Regions from separate parts of the Exiguobacterium sp. RIT452 genome, predicted to be linked through region 1. Evidence: riboswitches for the same ligand, from Rfam matches in the RefSeq annotation. Region 1 holds a riboswitch; the other holds the start of a gene.
What was found. A riboswitch is a leader RNA that binds a small molecule or an ion and turns the genes downstream of it on or off. The one in region 1 is predicted to bind S-adenosylmethionine.
Positions count from the first base shown of each region.

Region 1 (7,292 bases):
ACGTGGGGATCGCAAACGTCAGCCAACGGCGGCTTTGACTGTTCTGGTTTAATCCATTACGCAACGAACCAAGCCGGAAAATACGGGGGACGGACAAACGTCAGCGGCTATTGGTACGGCGCCTTCTTTACGAACCGCCGGACGACAATCAGCAGTGGAAAACGCTCGGATATCGTCTTCTTCGAGAATACGTATACCGATGGTCCGTCGCATATCGGCATCATGCTCGACAATGAATATTTCATTCATGCCGGCGGCTCGCAACTGCAGATCAATTCCATCTATGAACCGCGTTGGCGCGAACATTTCCTTGGCTTTAAATCGATGTAACATCACAAACAAAAAAGAGGGTCTGACTTTAAAGTCAGCCCTCTTCGCTTATCGTTCAGAACGTCATCTCGACGTATTTCGTGACTTGACGGTCTTCGAGATACAACTCGATTTGTTCGCGGTATGCTTTATAATGGTCCGATGCGATATGCGCTTCGAGTGCAGCCTCATCTTGGTAGACTTCATAGAGCATGAACTCATGTTCATTTTCAATCGATTGATGTAACGTATAGCGTAAGCAGCCCGGCTCGTTTTGTGTGGCTTTGTAAACCGTACTTAAAATGGGAAAGACTTGATCCGCTAATCCTGCTTTGACTGTAAGAACGGCATTGACGATGATTTCACCCATGTGTTGATTCCTCCTCTGAATTGATTACCTCTACCTGTACCCGTTTTTCCTAAAGACATACCGTAAAGGATGATTTTGATGTTAGAAACCCTGTTTATCCATCTCGCACAACAAGAAGCCGAGATGATTCGTTTACGCCGCGATTTTCACCGGCATCCGGAATTGTCGTTTCAAGAAGTCCGGACACCGGCCAAAATCATCGAATATTATGAAGCACTCGGTATCCCGTATCAAAAAAATGTCGGTGGTAACGGTATCGTCGCGACATTACAAGGGGCACGTCCCGGAAAAACGATTGCTGTCCGTGCCGATTTTGATGCATTACCGCTTCAGGAAGAAACCGAACTGTCGTTTCGCTCAATCCGTCCCGGTGTGATGCATGCCTGCGGACATGATGGACACACGGCAATCGTCCTCGGACTGGCCGCCGCCTTTCAACCGTTGCAGGAGGAACTCGAGGGCACAATCCTCTTCATTCATCAACACGGTGAAGAAGTGTTTCCGGGTGGTGCCATTCAAATGATCGAAGATGGCTGCCTCGACGGAGTCGATGCGATTTTTGGTACCCACCTCGAAAACGATCTTCCGGTTGGGACGATCGGTTACCACAGCGGACATACGTTATGTGCCATCGATGAATTTGAAATCGTCGTCCACGGTCAAGGTGGTCATGCCCAAGCCCCCCACCGGACGCAGGATGCACTCGTCGCCGGCGCACAGCTCGTCTGTAATCTTCAGCATCTCGTCAGTCGACGGGTCGATCCGTTTGAGCCGGCGATTGTCGCCATCGGTTCGTTTCACGCCGGAACGGCTCCGAACATCGTAACCGGCGAGGCGCGGATTGTCGGAGAAATCCGGACGTTTAATGAACAACTCCGGCATCAGTTGCGCCAGCAGGTGGATCTGGTCGCCCGGACGACGTGTGCCGGAATTGGCGCTACGTATTCCATCGATTTCACGACCGGTTATCCGTCGCTTTGGAATCATCCGAATGAAACGAAGCTCGTTCAGGAAGCGGCCGGCTTTTTACCGGAAGGACACGTTCGTGAAGTCAAACCGATGATGGCTGCCGACGATTTCGCCTACTACCTGGAGCAGGTCCCGGGCAGTTACTTCTTTACCGGTTCTGCGAAGACGGACGGTCGAACGATTTATCCGCAACACCATCCAAAGTATGAAATCGACGAGCAGGCCTTGCTGATCGGAGCCAAAACGTTAGGGGCCACGGTTCTCCGCGCCTTACAAACATAAGGATTGACTTTCCACTTTTGTGAATGGTATTATCATCCCAACGATAACGAACTTACATCAACTTCATATAACACTTATCAAGAGTGGACCGAGAGATCTGGATCGATGACGTCCCAGCAACCTGCGTACAGCAAGGTGCTACGACCAGCAAAGCGAAAGCTTTGGTTGATAAAAAGCGGCGACTCCTTTTGCAACCAAGCAAAGGAGTCGTTTTCGTTTTCTCGCTGTCAGAAATGAGAGCATTACGGTTCAAGGAACCAAGGGAAAGGGAGAGATGACATGGAAAAAGCAACATTTGCAGGAGGATGTTTCTGGTGCATGGTGACACCATTTGAGGAACTACCGGGTATTCACAGTATCGTGTCCGGTTATACAGGAGGACATGTCGACAACCCGACATATGAGCAGGTCAAAACAGGAACGACCGGGCATTCCGAAGTCGTCGAGATTACATTTGATCCGGCACTGTTTTCGTACGAACGGTTACTCGAACTGTACTGGCCGCAGACGGATCCGACCGATGCCGGCGGACAATTCCAGGACCGTGGCACACAGTATGCACCGGCAATTTTTTATCATACGGAAGAACAACGTCTCGCAGCGATTGCGTCGCGTGACGCGTTAGCAGCAACAAACCGCTTTAAGCAACCGATTGTCACACGGATTGAACCGGCGCACGCTTTTTATCCGGCGGAAGAGTATCATCAGGACTTCCACAAAAAAAATCCGGCGCACTACAAAAAAGACCGGAAAGCGTCCGGTCGTGATGCCTTTATCGACGTCGCCTGGAAAGAAGAAGCAACGGTTTAAACAAAATGCCAAAAAGGGATTGTCATCTCAGACGGATGAGCAATCCCTTTTTTCATTTTTCCAGCCGAGATCTTGCGGTCCAACGTGACGTATCTGTTGTCGTCCACTCAGGAAATCGCTTTGACGTCCTCTGTTTGTTCCGTTTCATCCACAACTTGATACCGTTTTAAAACAAAAATTCCGGTCAGCATCACGGCGAGACCGGCTATCTGCCCAAGCGATAAATCAACCTGCGGCAGACCAAACCAACCGAAAACATCGACGCATAACGCGAAACTCAATTGTGAAATCAAGACGACCGAAATTGCGATCGAAGGACCGAGCAGTTGAATCCCTCGCATGACACAAAAAACAACCCCGACGCCGACTAATCCGCCAAACAAATACAATGGTTCAACTTCGCGGACCGCCGAGAGCGTTCCTCCTCGAAATAAGAGTAAGGCAAGCAACGAGCCGAGCAATCCGACAAGAAAGACTAACGTCGTCGTCGCCCATGCGCCGAAGGCATGACTCATCCGCGCATTCAACACGGTTTGTAAACTGATCATCATCCCGGCAACGACGGCACAAAACATTCCTAATCCCATTTGGTTTCCTCCTTTGATTCACTTCAGGCGAGCGAAAAAATCAAGACGCCGGTCAACATCAACCCGACACCGACCCATTGCCCCCGGTTGCTGCTTTTTTTGATGACACCGAACCAGCCGTTCAAATCAATGACAAAAGCACATAGAATCTGTGCGACGAGTAACAACGACATCGCCCACGTCATTCCAAGCAGTTGAATCGACGTCAGTTCCGTAACGACGACTAACACGCCGAGCAATCCGCCGCTGGCATAAATCAACGGCAACTTTCGAAAACCACCGATTTTCCGGTCACGGACAAACCCGTAAATCAACAAGCAACCCATCAAACCGACAAAGTGAACGATGGTCACGGATAACCATGGACCGACCGCGTCACCCAGCCGGGCATTAAAAATGCCTTGCAAGGCAATAAACAATCCACTGAATAAGGCAAACACGATTCCTTGCATCTTCATCCTCCTTTTTCTCCAATTATGAGTAGACCGCATTCCACCCGGCTTTGAAAAGGACAAATGTCCTAAACTGCCAAAAACACAAAAAAAGAGCAGACCAACTGGCCTCCTCCTGAAATTAATCCGTTATGCGTTTACGGAAATGGTCGAGAGATCCGTTCCTGCGCCTCGTCCATCATCCGGTCAAATAATACCTGAACGGTCGGAATATCCTCAATCAAGCCGGAAACAAGACCGGCGTTGACATATCCTGCTGTCTCGTCGCCCTCAAGTGCCCCTTTGATATGAAACGATTCGTTCGTTTTTTCTTGGAATTCAGCGAGCGACGCCGGACGTAACCCGTCCACATACGCCCCATTCAAGACACGCCGGACTTGTCCGACCTCACGCCCGATGATCCGTGTCTCGAGATCATCCGCCTGCACAAGATGATCTTTATACTGCGGGTGCACACAGGACTCTTGTGTCGCAATCAACCGGGTTCCCAGTTGAACGCCTTCCGCCCCGAGCATCCAGGCAGCTGCAAGACCACGACCGTCGCCGATTCCTCCGGCTGCAAGTACCGGAATCGTGACCTGATCGGTGATTTGCGGAATCAATGTCATCGTCGTCAGTTCGAGCGGTGAGTTGATCCCGGCCGCTTCGACTCCTTCCGCCACCAGTAAATCAATCCCGGCCCGTTCCGCTTTAACCGCCTGTTTGACGGACGCGACGACACCAATCGTCCGGATGCCTGCCTCCTGTAAACGTCCCAGAAAAGGCGCCGGGTTTCCGGCGGATAACGAGACGACCGGAATTTGTTCCTCGATTGCTAACGTGATCAAGTCTTCCGTATATGGGGAAACACGAATCGCGATGTTCAAGGCAAACGGACGTGACGTCAGGCGTCGTGTGGCTTCAATCAACCGTTTGACTTCAATGGGCGACATCGTTCCGCAGCCAATCGTGCCCAGTCCCCCTGCGTTCGAAACCGCGGCCGTCAATTCAGCATGGCTGATGTTTCCCATTCCCCCTTGAATAATCGGGATTTCAATCTGTAAGCTGGTACATACACGAGACATGGTCTCCCTCCGTTTCCGTCACTAAGAATGGTATACTATGTAAGACTGAATTTTAATTCATTTTTAGAAAAGAGGCGTTGTTTGATGAACATTCCCTACCGCGATCTGTCTCCTGCCCTTGCGGCAAACGTGTTTGTCGCTCCCGGTGCTTTTTTGATCGGTGACGTGACGATTGGAGAAGAATCGACGATCTGGTTTAATGCCGTCCTCCGCGGGGACGAAGGACCGATTACAATCGGTAAACGGTGCAGTATCCAGGACAATGCAACGATTCACCTGTACGAGGGTGCTCCGGTCATCGTCGAGGACGAAGTCACCGTCGGACATAATGCGATCCTGCACGGTTGTAAAATCGGACGGCGTTCCATCGTCGGGATGGGCGCGACGGTTCTCGATCATGCTGAAATCGGCGAAGAGTGTATCATCGGAGCCAATACATTGATTCCGTCCGGCAAAAAATTCCCGCCCCGCTCCTTGATCATCGGGTCGCCCGGCAAAGTCGTCCGTGAACTGACACCGGCCGACTTGGAAATGATTCAAGAATCGATCGATTCCTATGTCGATAAAGGATATGCCTTTCGGAAGCAACTGGCCGAAGGCTGAACGTCATCAAGAAAACGCTCATCTCGTTACGTCGGGATGAGCGTTTTTTTTACCGTTCAGCAAACAACGGATGTTCCGACGCATCATAGTCGGCACTTTTTTGTGTGACGTCATGCGTTTCCTGAAACACCGCTTCAAAGAACCGGCTTGCCGGTTCGGCGAGCAACCGGTAATACTGTTCAAACAATAATGCGGCGTGGTGGCCACTCCATTCGTCCGGCAACAACTCTTGCGGCAGACCGGGATCGGTAAACAAAAACTTCCGGTATTCATGGACAAGTGTCGTCCGTTCGACGAAACACTGTTCTTCATCCATCTCGCCGAGTTGAATCCGACTTTGATGGACGATGTAGCGCCGGCTGTATTCGGCGATGAACCGTTCGTACCGTTCTTGCAACTCATCCAGCGGAAAAGCCCGTTCGACCAGTGATTGATCCGGTTGTGGTCCATGATATTCGCCGACGAAAAAGTCCACATACTCGGTGATGCCATAAGCGTCAATCAACCGCTCCGCTTCTTTTTCGAGCGGATTCGGTGAAATCCAGACGCCGTTTGATAAGTTTCCGAACCCGCTCCATGACAATTCTTTCCGCAGTTCGTCCCGGATTTGCCGTTTGTCTTCCGGAATCGTATACATCAATGTCCGCCATTTCCCGTCCCAGACGTGAGGCGTTGATTTGTAGATCCGTCTCGCTGCCTCTTCCATCCGTTCGACCCCACGCGGTGTCAACGAATAAAAACTTTTGGTGCCTTGTTTTTGTGACGTCAACCACCCTTGCTTGACCATCCGCGAAACGGCGACCCGGACCGCCTGTTCATTATGACCAAATTCTTTGAGCAGACGAATTAAGCTGCCGACCCAGATTTGATTGCCGTAATGCCGGATGTAATCCCCGTATACTGTAAAAATCATCGATTGTGTATTCGCACTCATGTCATTCACTCTCTCTTTGATATAACGTTTTTTTGTGTACCGTTAGTATACGTGTTATTTCAGGTGACGACCATCCTCATTTGCCTTGAAACTGCGGGGTCCGTTTTTCGGCAAACGCACGTAAGGCTTCCATCCGGTCTTCTGTCGGGATGACGGCTTCATAGGCGGCGGTCTCGATTTTCAGCCCGTCTGAGATCGGGTGGTCGAGTCCCTGATCAATCGCCTGTTTGGCTTGGCGGATTGCCACCGGTCCATTTCGCAACATTTCGCCGGCGAAGGCGAAACAAACTGGCAGCAACTCCTCCACCGTCGGAACGACGCGAGAGACGATACCGTATCGTTCCGCAGTCGCCGCATCAATCTTCTTAGCCGTGAAAATCAGTTCCTTCGCCCGCGTCTCTCCAATTAACCGCGGCAATCGTTGCGTCCCGCCGGCACCGGGAATGATGCCGAAACTCGTTTCCGTCAATCCTACCAATGCCCCTTCGACGATGATCCGGAAGTCGCAAGCGAGCATCCACTCGAACCCGCCGCCGAGTGCATGTCCGTTGACGGCAGCAATCGTCGGTTGCGGCAGATCGGCGATGTTCGTAAAGACGTCCCGAATCGCCTCGACGTTCCGCCGGACTTCACGTTCCGTCAACGTCGTCCGCTCTTTTAAATCTGCCCCGGCACTAAAGGCTTTGCCGGTTCCCGTGAAGATGACGACACGAATCGTCGCATCCTGCCGGACCGTTTCGACCAGTTGTTGAAGTTCCACCAGTGTCGGGTAATCCAAACAGTTCATCCGCTCCGGTCGATCGAGCCGAATCAATCCGATCTGGTCCATCCGTTCAAAATGAATCATACAAGTCCCTCCCGTTCGACAATTAACGCGATGCCCTGACCAACACCTACACACATCGTCGCCAA
Region 1 covers NZ_QXJB01000007.1:38,605-45,896, forward strand. The annotation lists gene D3D03_RS13695 (C40 family peptidase) at 1-330, shown strand, start outside; gene D3D03_RS13700 (putative quinol monooxygenase) at 386-679, opposite strand; gene D3D03_RS13705 (M20 metallopeptidase family protein) at 758-1,930, shown strand; SAM riboswitch class I at 2,002-2,105, shown strand; gene msrA (peptide-methionine (S)-S-oxide reductase MsrA) at 2,210-2,740, shown strand; gene D3D03_RS13715 (DMT family transporter) at 2,848-3,327, opposite strand; gene D3D03_RS13720 (DMT family transporter) at 3,351-3,779, opposite strand; gene D3D03_RS13725 (NAD(P)H-dependent flavin oxidoreductase) at 3,917-4,843, opposite strand; gene D3D03_RS13730 (gamma carbonic anhydrase family protein) at 4,928-5,446, shown strand; gene paaX (phenylacetic acid degradation operon negative regulatory protein PaaX) at 5,496-6,380, opposite strand; gene D3D03_RS13740 (enoyl-CoA hydratase-related protein) at 6,457-7,227, opposite strand; gene D3D03_RS13745 (acetyl-CoA C-acyltransferase) at 7,224-7,292, opposite strand, start outside.

Region 2 (7,292 bases), on a different contig from region 1:
ACGAGCCGTTTGGTTCAGTCGAATCCGTTAAAACGGTATCCGAATTGTACGCACCGATTTCAGGGAAAGTCGTTGCCATCAATGAATCACTGTCCGATTCCCCGGAACTCGTCAACGAATCACCATTCGAAGGTGCTTGGATGGTCGATATCGAGATCGCAGACGAAGCACAAGTCGAAGCATTGATGGACGCTGCTGCTTACAAATCGATGATCAACGAGTAATACTTAACGAAAAGATGACAAGGAAACGATTTCGTTTCCTTGTCGTCTTTTTTTCTGTATACTGGCACAAGATAAGAAAGAGGAAGGGAGAACGGGATTAATGAAGGAAGTCACAGCAGCACCAGAAAACGGTTTTTTGTATGTCTATGCACCGATGTGTGGGACGTGTGCCATCGCAAGTCGGATGCTTGAGATCGTCGAAGCGACAAAAGACGGGGAATGGATTCAACAAGCGAACGGAAACTTCATTCCGGAGTTTTTGGAACAAGCCCAAGTCATGAGTGTTCCCGCCTTGTTAAAAATCGAGGATAACCAAGTCGTATCAAGGCTTTATGCGTTTCAGTCGGTTCAGAACGTCTTTGCATTTTGTGCGGAATAAGGAGAGGAATCAAAAAAAGATTTCTCTTTACGCTAAATTGTCGGAATATTTACAATAATCCGTTGACAATGACAAATTATGAATGGTATATTCATATCAACTTCTAGAAATACTTTATAGGAAGTCTGGCAGAGATGTAAATCGGCTGTTTCTTTTCATGACAGAACCGTTCAACAAAATCCTAGGTTGTTTGTTTGTCTCCCCTTAAGTCGTCCCCCAAAGACGAAGCGGCCCAAAAAGACAATCCTGGATTGGAGCAGGTAATCTGAATGCGAGGACAGTTTGGTTTATATGTCGAAAGGGCGCCGTCCTCTGGTACGACGAACGAAGAAGTTCGTGTCAGAGCTGGGTTTTCCTTCGTAGTGTTTCTAACCACATTATTCGTGTTGCCGGTTCACCGGCAGCGCCTTTTTTTTGTTTTCGAAAGATTTTCGAGCAGTCACCTTGCCAAGCTGAATTCTCCCTGCTACAATGCGATTAAGGTAAATTACTTTAATTCATATCCGATTAGTCGGAATTAAAAAGAGATACGGAGGACGAACAGGCATGACAGTACGTTTTATGGATGTATTTACAGAGTGGGCGTCAACATACGACGACACGGTTACGGGGCACGATCCGGAGTACAAAGAAGTCTTTCGTCGTTATGAAGAAATATTAGATACAGTGGCAACAAAAGCGATCTCACCGGTCGTCGAGTTCGGGGCTGGAACAGGGAACCTGACCCAACGGTTGCTCGATCGGCATCAAGACGTTTTGGCGGTGGAACCGAGCCCGGAGATGCGGGAAATTCTCATCGATAAGATTCCAACGTTACCTGTACAGGACGGACACTTCCTGTCCTTTACGGCAGACCACGCGAAAAGTTTTGTTTCGACCTATGCGTTTCATCATCTGACGGATGAGGAAAAGGGAGAAGCAGTTGATTTGATGGCGCAGATTTTGCCGCAAGACGGAAAAATCGTCTACGCCGACACGATGTTCGTATCGGAAGAAGCGCGTCTGCAGACGATCGCTGAAGCGAAAGCACAAGGGTTCAACGGTTTGGCAGAAGACTTGGAACGTGAGTTTTATCCACTGATCCCGGTCATGGAACAAATTTTTGCGTCACGTGGATTTGACGTGACATTCACACAATACAATCACTTCGTCTGGCTCGTAGAAGCCGAGAAAATGGGGGAATAAATCATGACAATCAAAAAAATGAACGTAGAAAGCTTTAACTTGGACCATACGAAAGTCAAAGCACCATATATTCGCGTTGCCGGTTACAAAGACGGAAAAGTCGACCAAGTCGTTAAATATGACATTCGTTTCACACAACCAAACGTCGAGCAAATGCCGATGCGTGCGATGCACACACTGGAACATTTACTGGCAGAAAACATCCGCAACTATTCGGATGATGTCATCGATGTCTCGCCAATGGGTTGCCAAACAGGTTTCTACATGGCGATGATGAACTTCGATTCTGTCGAAAAAATGAGTGAACTCGTTGAGAAGACATTAAAAGACGTCTTAGCAGCAGAAGAAATTCCAGCGCAAAACGAAGTCCAATGTGGATTTGCGAGCGCACACGACCTTAAAGGAGCGAAGCACTATGCCGAGAAAATGCTTGCCGGTCGTGATGAATGGGACATCGTCTTCGGATGATCGCGAAGTCAGTCCGGGACCTCGTCGGAAATACGCCGCTTTACGAGATTACTTCATTCGATTTGCCTGCTGGTACGCGGATTTTGGCGAAGCTCGAATGGATGAACCCTGGGGGCAGCGTCAAAGACCGCCTGGGCATTCAACTCGTTGATGCAGCTATCGAACAAGGATATGTGACACGAGGCGGAACGATCATCGAACCGACTGCCGGCAACACCGGCATCGGTTTGGCGCTCGCCGCTAAAAAATATGACTTACAAGTCATCTGTGTCGTTCCTGAAAAATTCAGTCAGGAGAAACAGACGTTGATGCGGGCACTCGGCGCGACTGTCGTCAACACACCGACTGAACTCGATATGCAAGGCGCGATTGATAAAGCAAAAGAACTGGGACAAACGATTCCGAACAGCTATGTCCCGCTTCAATTCGAAAACGAAGAAAATCCGGTCACGTATCAGCGGACACTTGGTCCTGAGCTGATGGCGGAACTCGATCACATCGATTGGTTCGTCGCCGGATGCGGGTCAGGCGGAACGTTTGCAGGAACCGCTGCTTACTTGAAAGAGCGGCTTGGAACAAAAGGCGCGATCGTCGAACCGGAAGGATCCGTCCTCAACGGGGGACCAGCCGGACCGCATAAGACGGAAGGCATCGGTACGGCTAAATGGCCGAGCCTTGTTTCCCGCGATCTGGTCGATGAGATTCATACGATTTCGGACCACGACGCGTTTACGAAAGTTCATGAATTAGCGGCACGTGAAGGTCTGCTCGTCGGCAGTTCAGCCGGCGCGGCACTCGCGGCAGCACTTGATATTGCAGAACGTTTTCCCGGCAGTACCATCGTCACCGTCTTCGCCGACAGTGCCGAACGGTATTTGAGCCAACAAATCTTTGAAAAGGTGGACGAGACACATGCGTAAAAAGACAGCATTGATTCATGGAGGAACAGGCGTCGATCGAGCAACTGGTGCCGTTACACTTCCGATTTATCAAACGAGTACGTACAAACAAGAGAAAATCGGTCAATTAAAAGAAGGCTACGAATACTCGCGGACAGCCAATCCGACACGGACAAGCATCGAACGATTGATCGCGGACCTCGAAGGCGGCGCACGCGGTTTTGCCTTCGGATCAGGAATGGCTGCGATTCATGCTGTCTTTAACCTGCTTGAGTCAGGTGATCATATCGTCATGACCGATGATGTCTACGGCGGAACGTTCCGTTTGATGCAACGTGTCTTGCCGAAGTTCAACATCCAAGTGACGTTCGTCGATACGACGGATCTTGCCGCGACGGAAGCTGCGGTTCAAGACAATACGAAGATGCTGTACGTCGAAACACCGACAAACCCATTATTGAAAGTCACGGATATCGCGGCTGTCGCTGACATCGCGAAACGTAATAACTTAAAACTCGTCGTCGACAACACGTTTGCGACACCATACTTGCAACAACCACTTGCACTCGGCGCAGACATCGTCTTGCACAGTGCCACAAAATACATCGGCGGACATTCAGACGTCGTTGCCGGACTCGTCGTCGTCAACAGCGATGCACTTGGTGAAGACCTTCACTTCATTCAAAACTCGACAGGCGGTATTCTTGGACCGCAGGACAGCTTCCTGCTCGTCCGTGGTTTACGGACACTTGGTATCCGGATGGATGCAATCGAAGAAACGTCACACGATCTCGTTCAGTTCTTACAGGAACAAGATGTCGTCTCGAACATCTTCTATCCGGGACTTCCAACACATCCGGGTCATGCGACACAACAAAAACAGGCGACTGGTTTTGGCGGCATGATCAGCTTTGATGTCGGATCAGCGGAAAACGCGGAGAAACTCGTCGAAGCGACACACTTCTTCACGCTGGCTGAGAGTCTTGGAGCTGTTGAAAGCTTGATTTCTGTTCCGGCACGCATGACACATGCCTCGATTCCGGCAGAACGTCGCGCTGAGCTCGGCATCACGGATGGTCTTGTCCGGATTTCGGTTGGACTTGAGGACGCAGAAGACTTGAAAGAAGATTTAGCACGTGCTTTCAGCCTGCTTCAACCGGTTTCAGAAAAAACTGTTTGACAAGCAAAATAACCCCTGCTAATATTCAGATTATATTAAAAATAACTAAATACCGAATACTCTTATCGAGAGTGGTGGAGGGACTGGCCCGATGAAACCCGGCAACCGCGGAATTTATTCCGAAGTGGTGCTAATTCCAGCAGACGAATGTCTGCAAGATGAGAGCAAATGGTTTTGTGTACTGAAAAAGTGCGCGCGTTTGCTCTAAAACGTGCGCACTTTTTTTACGTTTAGGAGGGACAGTATTGATTCGCTTACAGGATGTAGGAAAGATTTATCGCTCGAAGCGCGGATCGGTTGAAGCCGTCGTCAATGTCGACTTAACAATCGAGCGCGGTGAAATTTTTGGAATAATCGGTTATTCGGGAGCAGGGAAGTCCACCTTGATCCGATTATTGAATATGTTAGAAGCTCCGACGAGTGGTTCGATTCAAATCGACGGAGTCGAAATGACGACGTTACGTCCAAAAGAATTACGCGGTGTTCGCAAAAACGTCTCGATGGTCTTCCAGCACTTTAACCTGCTGTGGTCACGGACGGTCGAAGAAAACATCATGTTCCCGCTCGAACTCGGTGGTTATCCGAAAGCACGCCGTAAAGAACGGGTCGCCGAGCTGATTCAACTCGTTGGACTCGACGGACGTGAAGGGGCTTACCCGTCCCAACTGTCGGGTGGGCAAAAACAACGGGTCGGGATTGCCCGGGCACTGGCGTCTAACCCGGACGTCTTATTATGTGACGAAGCGACAAGCGCGCTGGATCCGAAAACGACGGACTCGATTTTAGAGTTGCTCGTCGACATCAACAAAAAACTGAAACTGACCATCGTCTTGATCACACATGAGATGCACGTCATTCAAAAAATCTGTAACCGGGTCGCCGTCATGGAAGCCGGGAAAATCGTCGAACAAGGACCGGTCGCCGAAGTCTTCCGTCATCCGAAACAAGCGATGACAAAAGAGTTCGTGAAACAGTTAACGTCTTCATCAGAAAACGAATTGACGTTTGCGAAATTAAGGGAACGGTATCCGACCGGGAAAATCGTTCAGTTGACGTTTGTCGGTTCAACTGCCGAAAGCCCGATTCTTGCCGAAGTCATGAAAGATTCGACCTTATTATTTAATATCATTGGCGGGAACGTCGGACAGACGCAAGACGGTGCCCTTGGGACACTGTTCATTCAGTTGATCGGTGCCGAACATGAAACACAAGCGGTCATCGCCAAACTTCAAGCGAGTGACGTTGAAGTGGAGGTGGATCATCGATGAGTACATTTTTCAGTGAATTGGATTGGGAAATGGTCTGGGAAGCGACCGGCAGTACGGTTTATATGACGGCTGTTTCAGGGCTCGCGACGTTTATCCTCGGACTGGTCATCGGTCTCTTGTTATACGCGACAAACGAAGAACTGTTGTTTAAAAACCGAGCGCTGTATTCCGTACTCAGCTTTTTAGTCAATGTCTTCCGCTCGATTCCGTTCATTATCCTGTTGATTTTATTGATTCCAGTCACGTTAATCATCGTCGGATCATTTTTAGGACCGACCGCTGCGTTACCGGCGTTAATTCTGGGTGCGGCACCGTTTTACGGCCGGATGGTCGAACTCGCTCTTCGTGAAGTCGATAAAGGGGTCATTGAAGCAGCCGAATCGATGGGCGCAACGAAATTCCAAATCATCTATAAAGTCTTGATTCCGGAAGCTCTTCCGGCAATCGTTTCAGGTATTACCGTAACACTCGTCGCACTCGTCGGTTACACGGCAATGGCCGGAGTAGTCGGTGGTGGTGGACTGGGAGACATGGCCTTCATCGAAGGATTCCAACGTTCCCAAAATGACGTCATCGTCATTGCGACACTATTGATTCTCGTCATCGTCTTTATTATTCAGATTATTGGTGATTTGCTCGTCAAGGCAATCGATAAACGATAATACTAACTTTAATTCATTGGAGGAATCATTCATGAAACTTTGGAAAAAATTTGTCGGCACAGCAGCAGTATCGGTCTTAGCAGTCAGCCTTGCAGCATGTGGAGAAGAATCTTCATCAGGCAGCGGCAGCGGCGATTCAAAAACATTGGTCATCGGAGCATCAAACGTTCCCCATGCTGAAATCCTCGAGCACGTTCAAAAAGAATATGAAGCAAAAGGCTACAAACTCGAAATCAAAAAGTTCCAGGATTACGTTCTTCCGAACAAAGCACTCGCTGAAGAAGAACTGGACGCAAACTATTTCCAACACGTGCCGTACCTTGAGCAACAAGAAAAAGAAAACAAAGACTATAAATTTGAAAGTGCCGGCGGTGTTCACGTTGAACCACTCGGTGTCTATTCTAAAAAATACAAGTCACTTGATGAATTGCCAAAAGGCGCAACGATCTTGACGAGCTCAAACGTCGCAGAACGTGGACGTGTATTGACGTTCCTTCAAAACGAAGGACTGATCAAACTAAAAGACGGTAAAACAACGGATGCGCAACTCGAAGACATCGCCGAGAACCCAAAAAACATCAAGTTCAAAACGAACATCGAAGCGTCACTCTTACCGCAAGCCTACAAAAACAATGAAGGCGATGCTGTCTTGATCAACACGAACTACGCGATCGACAACGGGTTGAACCCGCTTGAAGATTCAATCGCGCTTGAAGACGAGTCTTCACCATACGTCAACATCATCGTTACACGTGAAGGCGACGAGAAAGACAAACGCGTCACGACTCTCTTAGACATTCTCCACAAAAAAGAAACACAAGATTGGATCACGAAAGAATACAAAGGTGCTGTCGTTCCGGTCAGCAAATAATCTGCTCGATTAATGCATTCTTCCTATATAATGGAAGGATGCATTATTTTTTTGTTTAAAGGGGGGATCTGCATGCAACGTTTAAAACAGCTTCATCCATTGACGATCGGGGTTTTGCTCGGGACGTTTTTCGCGCGGCTCGGGACATTCATCACG
Region 2 covers NZ_QXJB01000002.1:660,585-667,876, reverse strand. The annotation lists gene gcvH (glycine cleavage system protein GcvH) at 1-224, shown strand, start outside; gene D3D03_RS08830 (thioredoxin family protein) at 325-603, shown strand; gene D3D03_RS08825 (class I SAM-dependent methyltransferase) at 1,150-1,788, shown strand; gene D3D03_RS08820 (S-ribosylhomocysteine lyase) at 1,792-2,256, shown strand; gene D3D03_RS08815 (PLP-dependent cysteine synthase family protein) at 2,253-3,176, shown strand; gene D3D03_RS08810 (bifunctional cystathionine gamma-lyase/homocysteine desulfhydrase) at 3,169-4,335, shown strand; SAM riboswitch class I at 4,395-4,500, shown strand; gene D3D03_RS08805 (methionine ABC transporter ATP-binding protein) at 4,581-5,603, shown strand; gene D3D03_RS08800 (methionine ABC transporter permease) at 5,600-6,265, shown strand; gene D3D03_RS08795 (MetQ/NlpA family ABC transporter substrate-binding protein) at 6,297-7,136, shown strand; gene D3D03_RS08790 (MDR family MFS transporter) at 7,209-7,292, shown strand, end outside.
Region 2: it holds a riboswitch for S-adenosylmethionine, as region 1 does, so the genes downstream of both, D3D03_RS08805 (methionine ABC transporter ATP-binding protein) here and msrA (peptide-methionine (S)-S-oxide reductase MsrA) in region 1, are expected to answer to the same signal.